Streptacidiphilus rugosus AM-16: one gene and its partner. The protein of the gene in region 2 binds, or shares a complex with, the protein of the main gene of each other region. Links are inferred from orthologs where the notes say so. Each region holds a gene or a part of one and is shown on either strand. Other genes may lie near its edges.

Region 1 (6,125 bases), 1.1 Mb from region 2 along the record:
TCCCGGTGTCGACGCCGCCGGTCGTCCGGCGTCGGCCACGGGCGACCGGCGTGCCACCGGCTCCGGTGGCCCGCTCGAAGGACTCCCAGGCCTCCAGGACCGCGTTCCTGACGGACTGCCACTCCGCCCCGTCGGCGCCGGCGGTGGGGAGCGCGGAGACGTCGACCAGCAGCACCTCGGGGCCGCCGGGCGACATCGCCGCGGTGCCCCCGCCCGGCCTGCGCAACACCCACAGGTGCAGCGGCACGCTCTGCGGCGGCGCCACCCCGGCGGGCAGCGCCACGACCGCGCGCAGCGCCCCGCGCCGCAGCAGTTCGGCGCGGATGCGCCGTCCCGAGCGCCGGGAGGCGACGGCGGGGGGCAGCAGCAGGACCGCGCCGCCGCCGTCGCGGAGCCGGGCCAGCGTGTGCTGCACCCACGCCAGCTCGGACTCGACCCGCGGCGGCAGGCCGTACTCCCAGCGCGCGTCGTAGGAGAGCTCGTCGTAGCCCCAGTCCCGCTCGTTGAACGGCGGATGGCAGAGCACCGCGTCGGCGCGGAGCTCGGGGAACGGGTCGGAGCGCAGGCTGTCGACGGCCGCGACGCGGATCGCCGCCTCGGATTCGAGGGCGAGCCGGAGAGCGGTCAGGGCGGCCTGCCCGGGATCGCTGTCGACGCCGTAGAGCACGGCCGGGTGCGCGGGCGGCAGAGCCTCGGCGCGGAGCAGCGCCCCGGTGCCCGCCGCGGGATCGAGCACGCTCGGGCGCTGCCCGGCCGCTGCGGTGTGAACAACCGGGCCGGCCAGCGTCGCCATCAGCTCGGCGAGCCCCGGCGGCGTGAGTGTGTACAGCCGCGGGTTGGCGTCGAGATGGCGGCCGAGCAGGAACTCGTAGGTCTGCCGGGCGCCGAGATCCGCCGCGAGCTCCACGGCGGCGCGCACCAGCGGCAGTGCGGACGCCAGTTCACGGCCGGTGGGCGTGTGAACCGGGCGGTCCCGGCCGAGTCGCGAGTCCAGGGCGTGATCGACGAGCGGTGGCAGGAGCTCGACCAGCTCCGCCTCCGGGCGGCCGGCCAGTCCCTGCCAGAGATCCGGATGGTCGCGGACGACCAGCAGCACGCTGCCGATCCTGACCAGGGCGGGGACGACCCCTTCGGCCTGGGCCGCGAGCTGCTGCCAGACGCGTTCCCGCAGGGGCAGTTCGGCGATCTTCCCCTGGCCGCGCAGCCATGTCTCGACGTCGGCCAGAGCGAAGGAAGGGCTGGTCTCGGTGCCGCCGACCGGCCTCGGGAAGTCGGCGTGGCGGCGTCGCCAATTGCTGACGGCGGCTCTGCCCACCCCCGCCAGTCGGGCGATCTCGGCTGCGGTGACTTCGGCCTGGTGCTCGGCCATCCGGTTGCTCCCCTTCCCGTGCCGGCCGCCCGGACGCGGGGGCGGCCGGGCGTGCACCCGAGCATACCCAGCCGCTCAAGCCCAGTCGGTTCACAGTGTGAACATCTGATTTTCTCTGACTTATGTTGACTCGGTTCACAGCACCGTGGTTCTGTGTACTCATCAGCCCGGCGGCCCGCCGGGTGGATCGACTCACAAGGGGTACCGCCATGTCGCGCACCACCAACCGCTCGCGTCGCACCGTTCTCGCCGTCGCCCTGGGGGCGCTGATCATCGCGGGCACCGCCGCGTGCAAGGACACCACCGGCGGCTCGGTCTCCACCGACGCCAAGCCGACCACCGCGGCCTCCGGCCACTCCTCGGGCTCCGGCTCCGGCAGTACGTCCGGCTCCAAGTCGGCCAAGGTCGGCGACACCATCGCGCTCAAGGGCATGGACAGCACGGCCGACGTCACCGTGGTCAGGATCGTCGACAACCCGGCCGGAGCCGACGAGTTCAACACTCCGGAGGCGGGCAAGCGCTTCTTCGCCGTCCAGTTCCGGATCAAGGCCACCGGCAGCAAGGCCTACAGCGACTCGCCTTCCAACGGCGCCAAGGTCGTCGACAGCCAGGGGCAGGCATACGAGGCCGACATCAGCGACACCAAGGCAGGCCAGTCCTTCCCCGCCTCCGTGAACATCGCCCCCGGCGGGAGCGGCCTCGGCTTCATCGTCTTCCAGGTCCCGTCCAACGCGAAGATCACCCAGATCCAGTTCGGCCTGGACAGCGGCATGGCCGACCAGACCGGCCAGTGGAACGTGAACTGAGGACGCGGAAGGGCGCGAGGCGACACGCCTCGCGCCCTGGACCGAGCAGCCGCCGTCGAGCGCTCAGCGCTTGGCGGCCAGCTCCTCGAACATCACCGAAAGGAACTCCGCGCACCAGGTCAGCAGCTCACGGCCGACCACGGGCTTGCCGCCGATGCGCGCCGTCGACGGCCGCGGCACCAGCGCCAGCCTGGTCGCCGCCTTCACCTGGCTGCGCGGGTAGAGCCGGCCGAGGCGCAGCTCCTGCGACTCCCGCAGCTCGATCGGGCCGAACCGGATGAACTGACCCTGCAGTGTGATGTCGGAGATCCCGCAGCGCCGCGCGAACAGTCGCAGCCCGGCCACCAGCAGCAGGTTCTCCACCGGCTCGGGAAGCTTGCCGTAACGGTCCGTCAGCTCCGCCCGCACCTGCGCGATGTCCTCCTCCGAGTTCACCGCCGCGATCGACCGGTAGGCCTGGAGCCGCAGCCGCTCGCCCGGCGCGTAGTCGTGCGGCACGTGCGCGTCGACCGGCAGCTCGATCTTGACCTCCAGCGGCTCCTCCTCCGGAGCCTCGCCGCCGTTGGCCAGCTGCTCGCGGAACTCCGCCACCGCCTCGCCGACCATCCGCATGTAGAGGTCGAAGCCGACGCCCGCGATGTGCCCGGACTGCTCGCCTCCCAGCAGGTTGCCCGCGCCGCGGATCTCCAGGTCCTTCATGGCCACGTACATGCCCGCGCCCATCTCGGTGTGCTGCGCGATGGTCGCCAGCCGCTCGTGGGCGGTCTCGGTCAGCGGGCGCTCCGGCGGGTAGAGCATGTAGGCGTAGCCCCGCTCGCGGCCGCGGCCCACACGCCCGCGCAGCTGGTGCAGCTGGCTCAGACCGAAGGTGTCGCCGCGCTCCACGATCAGGGTGTTGGCGTTGGAGATGTCGATGCCGGACTCCACGATGGTGGTGGAGACCAGGACGTCGAACTCCTTCTCCCAGAAGTCGACGACGACCTTCTCCAGCTGCTGCTCCCCCATCTGCCCGTGCGCGGTCGCGACCCGGGCCTCGGGGACCAGCTCCTTGATGCGGGCCGCCGCCTTGTCGATCGACTCCACCCGGTTGTGGATGTAGAAGACCTGGCCCTCGCGGAGCAGCTCGCGGCGGACCGCGGCCGCGATCTGCTTCTCCTCGTAGGGGCCGACGAAGGTCAGCACCGGGTGCCGCTCCTCCGGCGGGGTGGTGATGGTGGACATCTCGCGGATGCCGGTGACCGCCATCTCCAGCGTGCGCGGGATCGGCGTCGCGGACATCGTCAGCACGTCGACGTTGGCGCGCAGCTTCTTCAGCTGCTCCTTGTGCTCGACGCCGAAGCGCTGCTCCTCGTCGACGATGACCAGGCCGAGGTCCTTGAACTTGGTCTCGGACGAGAAGAGACGGTGCGTGCCGATGACGACGTCGACGCCGCCCTCGCGCAGGCCCTCCAGCACGGCCTTGGCCTCGCTGTCGGTCTGGAACCGCGACAGCGCCTTCACCACGACGGGGAAGTTGCCGTAGCGCTCGGAGAAGGTGGAGAAGTGCTGCTGCACCAGCAGCGTCGTCGGGACCAGCACCGCGACCTGCTTGCCGTCCTGCACCGCCTTGAACGCCGCGCGCACCGCGATCTCGGTCTTGCCGTAGCCGACGTCACCGCAGATCAGCCGGTCCATCGGGACCGACTTCTCCATGTCCTCCTTGACCTCCGCGATGGTGCTGAGCTGGTCCGGCGTCTCCGCGTAGGGGAAGGCGTCCTCCAGCTCGCGCTGCCAGGGGGTGTCCGGTCCGAAGGCATGGCCGGGCGAGGCCATCCGGGCGGAGTAGAGCTTGATCAGGTCGGCCGCGATCTCCTTGACCGCCTTCTTGGCCCGGGCCTTGGTCTTGGTCCAGTCCGCGCCGCCGAGCCGGTGCAGGGTCGGGGCCTCGCCGCCGACGTACTTGGTGACCTGCTCCAGCTGGTCCGTCGGCACGAACAGCCGGTCGCCCGGCTGGCCCCGCTTGGCGGGCGCGTACTCCAGCACCAGGTACTCACGCGTCGCGCCCTGGACGGTGCGCTGCACCATCTCGATGTAGCGGCCCACACCGTGCGCCTCGTGGACGACGAAGTCGCCCTGCCGCAGGGCGAGCGGGTCGATCGCGTTACGGCGGCGCGAGGGCATCCGGCGCATGTCCTTGGTGGAGGACTTCTGGCCGGAGAGGTCGGTCTCGGTGATCACGCAGAGCTTGAGCGCCTCGTGGACCAGACCGTGCTCGATCGCGCCGCAGGCCACATGGATCACGTCGGCGTCCGGCGCGGCGGTCAGGTCCGGGGTGAGCCGGGCCCCGATGCCCTCGCCGCCCAGCATCTCCGCGATGCGGGACGCCGGGCCCTGGCCCTCCGTCACCAGCACCACGCGCCAGCCCTCGGCGAGCCGGCCCTTGCAGTCGGCGATCGCCCGCGCGGTGTCGCCGCGGTAGGCCTCGACCGGGTGCATGCCCAGGTGCAGCACGTCAGGACCGGTCGCGCCCTCCTCGTCCGCGGCGAAGGGACTGACGGACCACCACGGCAGCCCGATCTCGGCGGCGTGCTCGCGGACGTCGGCCAGCGACCAGAGCGAGGCCGCGCCGACGTCCAGCGGCGCCTTCCCGCCGGACGCGGCGGCCACCCAGGACGCCTGGAGGAACTCGGCGCTGGTCGCCACCAGGTCGGCGGCGCGCGTGCGGACCCGCTCAGGGTCGCAGACGACGGCGACGCTGCCCTGCGGCAGCACGTCCATCAGCAGTTCCATGTCGTCGACCAGGACCGGTGCGAGCGACTCCATGCCCTCGACGGCGATGCCCTGGGCGATCTTGTCGAGGATCTCGGCGAGTTCGGGATGCTCCGCGGCGAGCTCCGCGGCACGGGCCCGCACCTCGTCCGTCAGCAGCAGCTCACGGCAGGGCGGCGCCCACAGGCCGTGCTGGGCGATCTCCAGCGAGCGCTGGTCGGCGACCTTGAAGTAACGGATCTCCTCGACCTCGTCGCCCCAGAACTCCACCCGCAGCGGGTGCTCCTCGGTGGGCGGGAAGACGTCCAGGATGCCGCCGCGCACGGCGAACTCGCCGCGCTTCTCGACCAGCTCGACCCGCTGGTACGCGGCGGCGGCCAGCCGCTCGACGAGATCGTCGAGATCCACCTCCTGACGCTGCCGCAGGCTGACGGGCACGAGCTCGGCGAGCCCCTTGACCTGCGGCTGCAGCACGCTGCGCACCGGGGCGACGATCACCTGGAGCGGGCCGGAGGCGGGGTCGTCGGCGCTGGGGTGGGCGATCCTGCGCAGCACCGCGATCCGGCGGCCGACGGTGTCGGAGCGGGGCGAGAGCCGCTCGTGCGGCAGCGTCTCCCAGGCGGGGAACTCGGCGACCGCGTCCGGCGGCAGCAGGGAGCCGAGCGCGGCGGCGAGATCCTCGGCCTCGCGGCCGGTGGCCGTGACGGCGAGGACAGGCCTCCCCCGGCTCCCCTTCGCCTTCCCTGCGAGGGCACGGGCCAGCGCGGCGACGGCGAACGGCCGGGCGGCCGGCGGTCCGACCAGATCCAGGTGCCGGCGGTCCCCGGCGAGTGCGGCTTCCCCGGCCTCGGCGAGCGCCGAGTCCGAGGCGACGATGTCCAGCAGGCCGGTCAGGCTCATCTACTTCTCTCAGCCAGAAGGCAACGCGAAACGCCCGGACAGCGAGGCGGCCCGGGGGTCCCAGGGTACGCCGCGCGACGCCCGAGCGCCGAGCGATAACCCGCGTGAAGCCGCACTCCCCGTCGGCGGGGCAGGCTCACTGCCCGAGGCGGGCGGCTCCGCCGATCTGCGCCTCCGGCGCGTGGGGCGCGACCAGATCGGGACGCTGCGCGACGGCGGGCCAGGTGCACCGTCCCAGGGGCGCGAGGCTCCGCCGATCCGCGCCTCCGGCGCGTAGGCGCGACGAGATCGGAGCGCCGCGC
Region 2 (7,563 bases):
AGGCGGTCGTCCTTCAGGCCGTCGACGGTGGCGAGCAGCCTGGCCGTCGCCTCGGCCAGAACGGGAATGTCAGTGGCGGGTGCGATGCTCAATCTATGTCCCCTGTCCTGCGCGTCGGCCCGGTCGTCCGGGCCTTTCGGGCCCGAGCGGGCCCGGTCGTGTCCCGGAGCACTTCCCCGTCGTTCCCACGGGTGGAGCACCTCACGCGCTAGCGTGTCATCCATTCGGGCGAACACCATCGATTGCCTCAAAAATCGAACACGTGCTCCCATTACCCTTGAACGGTTCTCCGTACCACTCGGTACTTCTCGCTTTTGAAGGGCGCAGTAGCGTGGCAGACCGCCTCATCGTCCGCGGTGCTCGCGAGCACAACCTCAAGAACGTCTCGCTCGACCTGCCGCGCGACTCGCTCATCGTCTTCACGGGCCTGTCCGGCTCCGGCAAGTCCTCGCTGGCCTTCGACACCATCTTCGCCGAGGGGCAGCGACGCTACGTCGAGTCGCTGTCCTCCTACGCCCGGCAGTTCCTCGGGCAGATGGACAAGCCCGACGTCGACTTCATCGAGGGGCTCTCGCCGGCCGTCTCGATCGACCAGAAGTCCACCTCGCGCAACCCGCGCTCGACGGTGGGCACGATCACCGAGGTCTACGACTACCTCCGGCTCCTCTTCGCCCGCATCGGCCACCCGCACTGCCCCGAATGCGGCCGCCCGATCGCCAGGCAGTCGCCGCAGCAGATCGTCGACAAGGTGCTGGAGCTGCCCGAGGGCACCCGCTTCCAGCTGCTCAGCCCGCTGGTCAAGGGCCGCAAGGGCGAGTTCGTCGACCTCTTCGCCGATCTGCAGACCAAGGGCTTCGCCCGGGCCAGGGTCGACGGCGAGACCGTCCAGCTGACCGAGCCGCCGGTGCTCAAGAAGCAGGAGAAGCACACCATCGAGGTGGTCGTCGACCGCCTCACGGTCAAGAAGAGCGCCCAGCGCCGCCTCACCGACTCCGTGGAGACGGCGCTCGTCCTCTCCGGCGGCACGGTCGTGCTCGACTTCGTCGACCTCCCCGAGGACGACCCCGAGCGCGAGCGGATGTACTCCGAACACCTCTACTGCACCTACGACGACCTCTCCTTCGAGGAGCTCGAGCCGCGCTCCTTCTCCTTCAACTCGCCCTTCGGCGCCTGCCCGGAGTGCACCGGCATCGGCACCCGGATGGAGGTCGACCCGGAGCTGATCGTCCCCGACGAGGAGAAGTCGCTCGACGAGGGCGCGCTGCACCCGTGGTCGCACGGCCACATCAAGGACTACCACCTGCGGCTGATCAAGGCGCTCGGCAAGGAGCTCGGCTTCCGCACGGACATCCCGTGGGCGGGGCTGCCGATGCGCGCCAAGAAGGCGCTGCTCTACGGCCACAAGACCGAGATCGAGGTCACCTTCACCAACCGCTACGGCCGCGAGCGCTCCTACACCACGGGCTTCGAGGGCGCGGTGCCGTTCGTGCAGCGGCGGCACGCCGACGCCGAGAGCGACAGCGCCCGCGAGCGCTTCGAGGGCTACATGCGCGAGACGGCCTGCCCGTCCTGCCACGGCGCGCGGCTCAAGCCGGTCGTGCTGGCGGTGCGGATGGCAGGCCGGTCCATCGCCGAGATCGCCGGGATGTCGATCAGCGACTGCGCCGAGTTCCTCGGTTCGCTGGAGCTGACCGAGCGTGAGAAGACGATCGCCGAGCGGGTGTTGAAGGAGGTCAACGAGCGGCTGAAGTTCCTGGTCGACGTCGGCCTCGACTACCTCTCGCTCGACCGCGCGGCCGGCACGCTGTCCGGCGGCGAGGCGCAGCGCATCCGGCTGGCGACGCAGATCGGCTCCGGCCTGGTCGGCGTCCTCTACGTGCTGGACGAGCCCTCCATCGGCCTGCACCAGCGCGACAACCACCGGCTGATCGAGACGCTGGTCCGGCTGCGGGATCTCGGCAACACGCTGATCGTGGTCGAGCACGACGAGGACACCATCCGCACCGCCGACTGGGTGGTCGACATCGGCCCCGGCGCGGGCGAGCACGGCGGCCGGGTCGTCCACTCGGGCTCCCGCGAGGGGCTGCTGGCCAGCAAGGAGTCGCTGACCGGCGCCTACCTGTCCGGTCGCAGGTCGATCGCGCTGCCTGAGGTGCGCCGCCCGATCGACGCCAAGCGGCAGATCACCGTCCACGGCGCCCGCGAGCACAACCTGCGCGACGTCGACGTGAGCTTCCCGCTCGGGGTGTTCACGGCGGTGACGGGCGTCTCGGGCTCGGGCAAGTCCACGCTGGTCAACGACATCCTCTACACGCATCTGGCGCGCGAGCTCAACGGCGCGCGCAGCGTGCCGGGTCGGCACACCAGGGTCACCGGCACGGAGCTGGTCGACAAGGTCGTCCACGTCGACCAGTCGCCGATCGGTCGCACCCCGCGCTCCAACCCGGCCACCTACACGGGCGTCTTCGATCACGTGCGCAAGCTCTTCGCCGAGACCACGGAGGCGAAGATCCGCGGCTACCTGCCCGGTCGCTTCTCCTTCAACGTCAAGGGCGGTCGCTGCGAGAACTGCGCGGGCGACGGCACCATCAAGATCGAGATGAACTTCCTGCCGGACGTCTACGTCCCCTGCGAGGTCTGCCACGGCGCCCGCTACAACCGGGAGACACTCGACGTCCACTACAAGGGCAAGTCCATCGCCGAGGTGCTGGACATGCCCATCGAGGAGGCGCTGAGCTTCTTCGAGGCGGTCCCGGCGATCGCGCGCTACCTGAAGACGCTGTCGGAGGTCGGCCTCGGCTACGTCCGGCTGGGCCAGTCCGCCACGACGCTCTCGGGCGGCGAGGCGCAGCGCGTGAAGCTCGCCTCCGAGCTTCAGAAGCGCAGCAACGGCCGGACGATCTACGTCCTGGACGAGCCGACGACGGGCCTGCACTTCGAGGACATCAGCAAGCTGATCAAGATGCTCACCGGCCTGGTCGACAAGGGCAACTCGGTCATCGTGATCGAGCACAACCTCGACGTGATCAAGACGGCGGACTGGGTCATCGACATGGGCCCCGAGGGCGGCGCCGGCGGCGGCATCGTCGTGGCCGAGGGCACGCCGGAGCAGGTCGCCGCGGTCGGCGAAAGCCACACGGGCAAGTTCCTCCGCGACATCCTGGGCGAGGAGCGGGTCTTCGACGCGGTGCCGAAGCCGCGCAAGGCGCCCGCCGCCAAGAAGACCGCGGCCAAGAAGGTCGCCGCGAAGAAGGCCCCGGCGAAGAAGGCCGCCGCCAAGAGCTAGTCGCAGGAGCACCACCGCCGTGCGAGGCCCCGCTTGTTCGCGGGGCCTCGCACGGCCGTGTGCTGAGAGCTCATCAGGTCGAGCGCCTGCCGCCGGTTCGCCGAGCCCGGGCACGGGTGTCGGGCCGGGTCCCCCGGACGGATGCCCTCAGAGTCTCCGCACAGGAAGGCCACGTAGGGTGGCTGCCGTCGTTTCGAAGATCCGCCACTGTCCGAACCCGATGGAGCCTGCCGTCATGAGCACCGAGATCGCCCCCGCCGTCGAGAGCGCCGGCTGCTGCCGCCGGAGCGTGCTGCGCGGGGCGGCCGCAGCCGGGATCGCCGGGGCCGGAGTGGTCGCGCTCGCGGCCTGCTCGGGCTCGTCCGGCGCCGCCACCGCGAAGGGCCCGGTCACCCTGGGCCCCACCAGCGACGTGCCGGTCGGCGGTGGCAAGCTCTACCGCTCCGAGCGGGTGGTCGTCACCCAGCCGACCGCCGGGACGTACAAGGCGTTCAGCGCCGTCTGCACCCACGCCGGCTGCGTGGTCGACGGAATCGCCAACGGCGTGATCAGCTGCCCGTGCCACGGAAGCCAGTTCAAGGTGGCCGACGGCTCCGTCGCCCAGGGCCCGGCACAGTCCGCGCTGCCCGCCATCCCGGTCGCGGTGCAGAACGGCAAGCTCGTCGCCACGATCAGCTGACGTCGGTACGCCTCGGACGGCCGGGGTGCGCGGAGCCTCGCTCCGCGCACCCCGGCCGTCCTTTCTCCCGTCGGCTCAGCCGGTGACCTCGCCGACCGTGCCGGCCGCCACGGTCCGGCCGCCCTCGCGGACGGCGAAGCCGAGACCGGCCTCCAGCGGCACCGCCTGGCCGAGCGAGACGGTCACCTCGACCGTGTCGCCGGGCATCGCCAGCGGCACGCCCTCGCTCAACTGCACGTCGCCCACCACGTCGCCGGTCCGCAGGTAGAACTGCGGGCGGTAGCCGCTGGTGATCGGCGTGCGGCGACCGCCGTCCGCCGCGGAGAGCAGGTGCAGCCGCGCCGTGAAGGCGCTGTGCACGGAGGCGCTGCCCGCCGCGGCGACCACCTGCCCGCGCCGCACCTGACCGCGCTGAACACCGCGCAGCAGCAGCGCGACGTTGTCGCCCGCCTCGGCGCTCTCCATGGTCCGGCCGAAGGTCTCCACCCCCGTGACCACGGAGCTGATCTCCGACCCGAAGCCGAGCACGTCGATCCGGTCGCCCAGGCGCACCACGCCGCGCTCGACCGCGCCGGTGACGACCGTGCCGCGACCGGTGATGGTCAGCACGTTCTCGACGGGCATCAGGAACGGTGCGTCGGTGTAGCGGACCGGCGTCGGCACGTGGACGTCCACCGCGTCCAGCAGCTCCAGCAGCGCGGCCGACCAGACCGGGTCGCCCTCCAGCGCCCGCAGCCCGGACACCCGCACGACCGGCAGCTCCGCGCCGTCGTACCCGTGCGCGGTCAGCAGCTCGCGGACCTCCAGCTCGACCAGGTCGAGCAGCTCCGGGTCCCCGGCGTCGGCCTTGTTGAGCGCCACCACGACGTGCTCGACGCCGACCTGGCGGGCCAGCAGCACGTGCTCCGCGGTCTGCGGCATCACGCCGTCGTGGGCGGAGACGACCAGGATCGCCCCGTCCAGCTGGGCCGCGCCCGTGATCATGTTCTTCACGAAGTCGGCGTGGCCCGGCATGTCGACGTGCGCGTAGTGGCGGGTGGCCGTCTCGTACTCGACGTGCGCGATGTTGATGGTGATGCCGCGGGCGGCCTCCTCCGGCGCCCGGTCGATCCGGTCGAACGGCACGTACGCGCCGCCGCCGCGCTCGGCCAGCACCTTGGTGATGGCCGCGGTCAGGGTGGTCTTGCCGTGGTCGACGTGGCCCATGGTGCCGATGTTCAGGTGCGGCTTGGTCCGCACGAAGGCCTGCTTGGCCATGACTGCTTCTTTTCCGGGAGTCGTGAAGGACGGAACGGGACCTCGTTGACGGGCCGACCTTCCCCGTCCGAGGTCCCGGGGGAGCGCCCGGGGAAGGTCAGCTTCGCGCGCCGTCGAAAGCGGCTGCGCAGGCGGCTGCGAGGACCGCGACTGCCGGAGTGTGGGCAGTGGCCATCGCGCCCGCGACTGCGGGGAACTGGGCGATGGCGTACCGGAACATGCGGATCATCCTGCCGGGCCCGAGCCGCGCGCCGCCAGCGGTTTTCTCGCCTGGGGCGGCTGTTGGGCCCGGCGTAGTCTGAGAGGAGGGGCAGGAGAGCAGGCAAGGAGGAACACCATGCTTGGCGACCTGATAGGCGAAGAGCAGGGCCAGATCACGGCCCAGAGGGTCCTCCCGTCCGAGCACGGGCTGCCGCCGTCCGTCGAGAGCACGTTCCAGGCCTCGGGACGACTGCTCGGGGTGACGATCACCGATCTCGGCACCTACGTCGGCACGCTGCGTCCCGACGGCACGCTGTACGGAACGGGGACCGGCATCATCATGAGTCCCGACGGCGCCACGGCCAGTTGGCAGGGCACCGGCGTCGGCGTCTTCGCCGAAGGCGGCGCCATCTCCTGGCGCGGTTCCATCGTCTACCTGAGCGACTCGCCCGCCTTCGCCGCCCTGCGCGGGGTCGCGGGCGCGTTCGAGTGGGAGACGGACCAGTCGGGGAAGGCCGGCGGAAAGATCTGGTCCTGGCGCTGAGCCGGTGAACGGAGGCCGGGCGCGATGACCCCGGTAACGAGGGCCGCGGCGACGGCCGGGGACGCGGTGATCGACGTCTCCGGGCTGCGGATGCGGTACGGGCCCTTCGAGGCCGTACGGGGCGTCGATCTGCGGGTGCGACGCGGCGAGGTGTTCGCCTTTCTCGGGCCGAACGGCGCGGGGAAGACCACGACCGTGGAGATCCTGGAGGGCTACCGTCGGCGCACCGCGGGAGAGGTGACGGTCCTCGGGGAGGACCCGGCCCGCGCCGGGCCGGCCTGGCGGGGACGGATCGGGGTGGTGCTGCAGGAGTCCCAGCCCGAGCGCGACCTCACGGTGGCCGAGTGCCTGCGGCTGTACGCCGGGTACTACCCGGCGCCGCGCCCGGTCGGGGAGACGCTGGAGCTCGTCGGGCTCACCGAGCAGGCGGAATCCGTCGCGACACGACTCTCCGGTGGCCAACGCCGCCGTCTGGACGTCGCGTTGTCGCTGATCGGCGATCCCGAGCTGCTCTTCCTCGACGAGCCCACGACCGGCTTCGACCCCTCGGCCCGGCGCGCCGCCTGGGAGATGATCGCGGGCCTGCGGGCGCTCGGCGTGACCGTCTTCCTGACCACGCACTTCATGGACGAGGCCGAGTACCTGGCCGACCGGGTGACGGTGATCTCCGACGGACTCGTCGTCGCCGAGGGCACGCCCGGCACGATCGGCGGGCGCGAACGCGCGGCCGCGGAGATCCGTTTCACGCTGCCGCCGCGCACCGCGCTCGCCGATCTCCCGGCGGTCGTCCGTGCGGCCCTCGCGGAAGCGGGGCCCGCTGATGGCCAGGGCGGGCGGCTGCTGCTCCGGGCCGACCACCCGCTCGCCGTGCTCGGCCCGCTGATCGGCTGGGCCGAGGAGCGGGGCCACGATCTGCCCGATCTCGAAGTCCGCCGTCCCAGCCTTGAGGACGTCTACCTGGCGCTGACCGGCCCGTCCGTGCCGGCCGCACCGGAGAAGCCCGCCGCGCCCCGCAAGCCCGCCGCGCCGGAGGAGCCCGCCGCGTCCGCGAGAGCCGCCGTGGCCGAGAGGGAGGAGGCGTCGTGACGACCGCGACGCACCGCGCGCCGCCGGGGGACGTGGCCCGGCTCGCCCTGCACCAGTTCCCCTACGACCTGCGGGCGTTCCTGCGCAATCCGCAGTCGCGCTTCTTCACCCTCGCGCTGCCGGTGCTCTTCCTGGTGATCTTCGCGTCGGTCTTCGGCGGCAGCAGCACGGTGAAGGTCGCGGGCGGCACGATCGACACCTCCGTCTACTACGTGCCGGGGATCATCACCCTCGGCATCATCGGCGCGTCCTTCGTGAACCTGGTGATCTCGGTGACCGCCCAGCGCGAGTCCGGGGTGCTCAAACGACGCCGGGCCACCCCCGTCCCGGCCGCCTCGGTCATCGCGGGTCGGGCGCTCACCGCGGTCGTCGTCGCCGTCGTGATCACCCTGGTGCTGCTGGTCATCGGCTGGGCCGCCTACGGCGCGCACATCCCCGCCAGGACCGCCCCGGCGCTGGCCTTCGCGGTGGTGCTCGGGGCGCTGTCGTTCTGCTGCCTCGGCTACGCGC

Evidence for each region. Proteins that work in one complex are often made in the same cells at the same time.
Region 1: the proteins of uvrA (region 2) and mfd are in contact, whole or in part, in a crystal structure (PDB 4DFC), measured with the Escherichia coli proteins. The link is inferred for Streptacidiphilus rugosus AM-16 from one-to-one orthologs.

Annotation. Positions count from the first base shown.
Region 1 is NZ_JQMJ01000004.1:6,721,840-6,727,964, forward strand. Bases 2,039-6,125 are described here. They hold mfd (transcription-repair coupling factor), read right to left. Parts: upstream 5,824-6,125; coding sequence 2,239-5,823; downstream 2,039-2,238. Other genes in these bases: BS83_RS39310 (DUF4352 domain-containing protein), read left to right, coding at 2,039-2,175. Outside these bases: BS83_RS39305 (N-6 DNA methylase), read right to left, coding at 1-1,369; more of BS83_RS39310, read left to right, coding at 1,579-2,038. UniProt on the Escherichia coli protein: Couples transcription and DNA repair by recognizing RNA polymerase (RNAP) stalled at DNA lesions. Mediates ATP-dependent release of RNAP and its truncated transcript from the DNA, and recruitment of nucleotide excision repair machinery to the damaged site.
Region 2 is NZ_JQMJ01000004.1:5,651,936-5,659,498, reverse strand. The notes cover bases 1-3,486. They hold uvrA (excinuclease ABC subunit UvrA), read left to right. Parts: upstream 1-331; coding sequence 332-3,286; downstream 3,287-3,486. Other genes in these bases: BS83_RS34835 (maleylpyruvate isomerase family mycothiol-dependent enzyme), read right to left, coding at 1-92. Outside these bases: BS83_RS34825 (Rieske (2Fe-2S) protein), read left to right, coding at 3,522-3,965; tuf (elongation factor Tu), read right to left, coding at 4,041-5,222; BS83_RS34815 (hypothetical protein), read left to right, coding at 5,560-5,967; BS83_RS34810 (ABC transporter ATP-binding protein), read left to right, coding at 5,992-7,053; BS83_RS34805 (ABC transporter permease), read left to right, coding at 7,050-7,563. UniProt on the Escherichia coli protein: The UvrABC repair system catalyzes the recognition and processing of DNA lesions. UvrA is an ATPase and a DNA-binding protein. A damage recognition complex composed of 2 UvrA and 2 UvrB subunits scans DNA for abnormalities.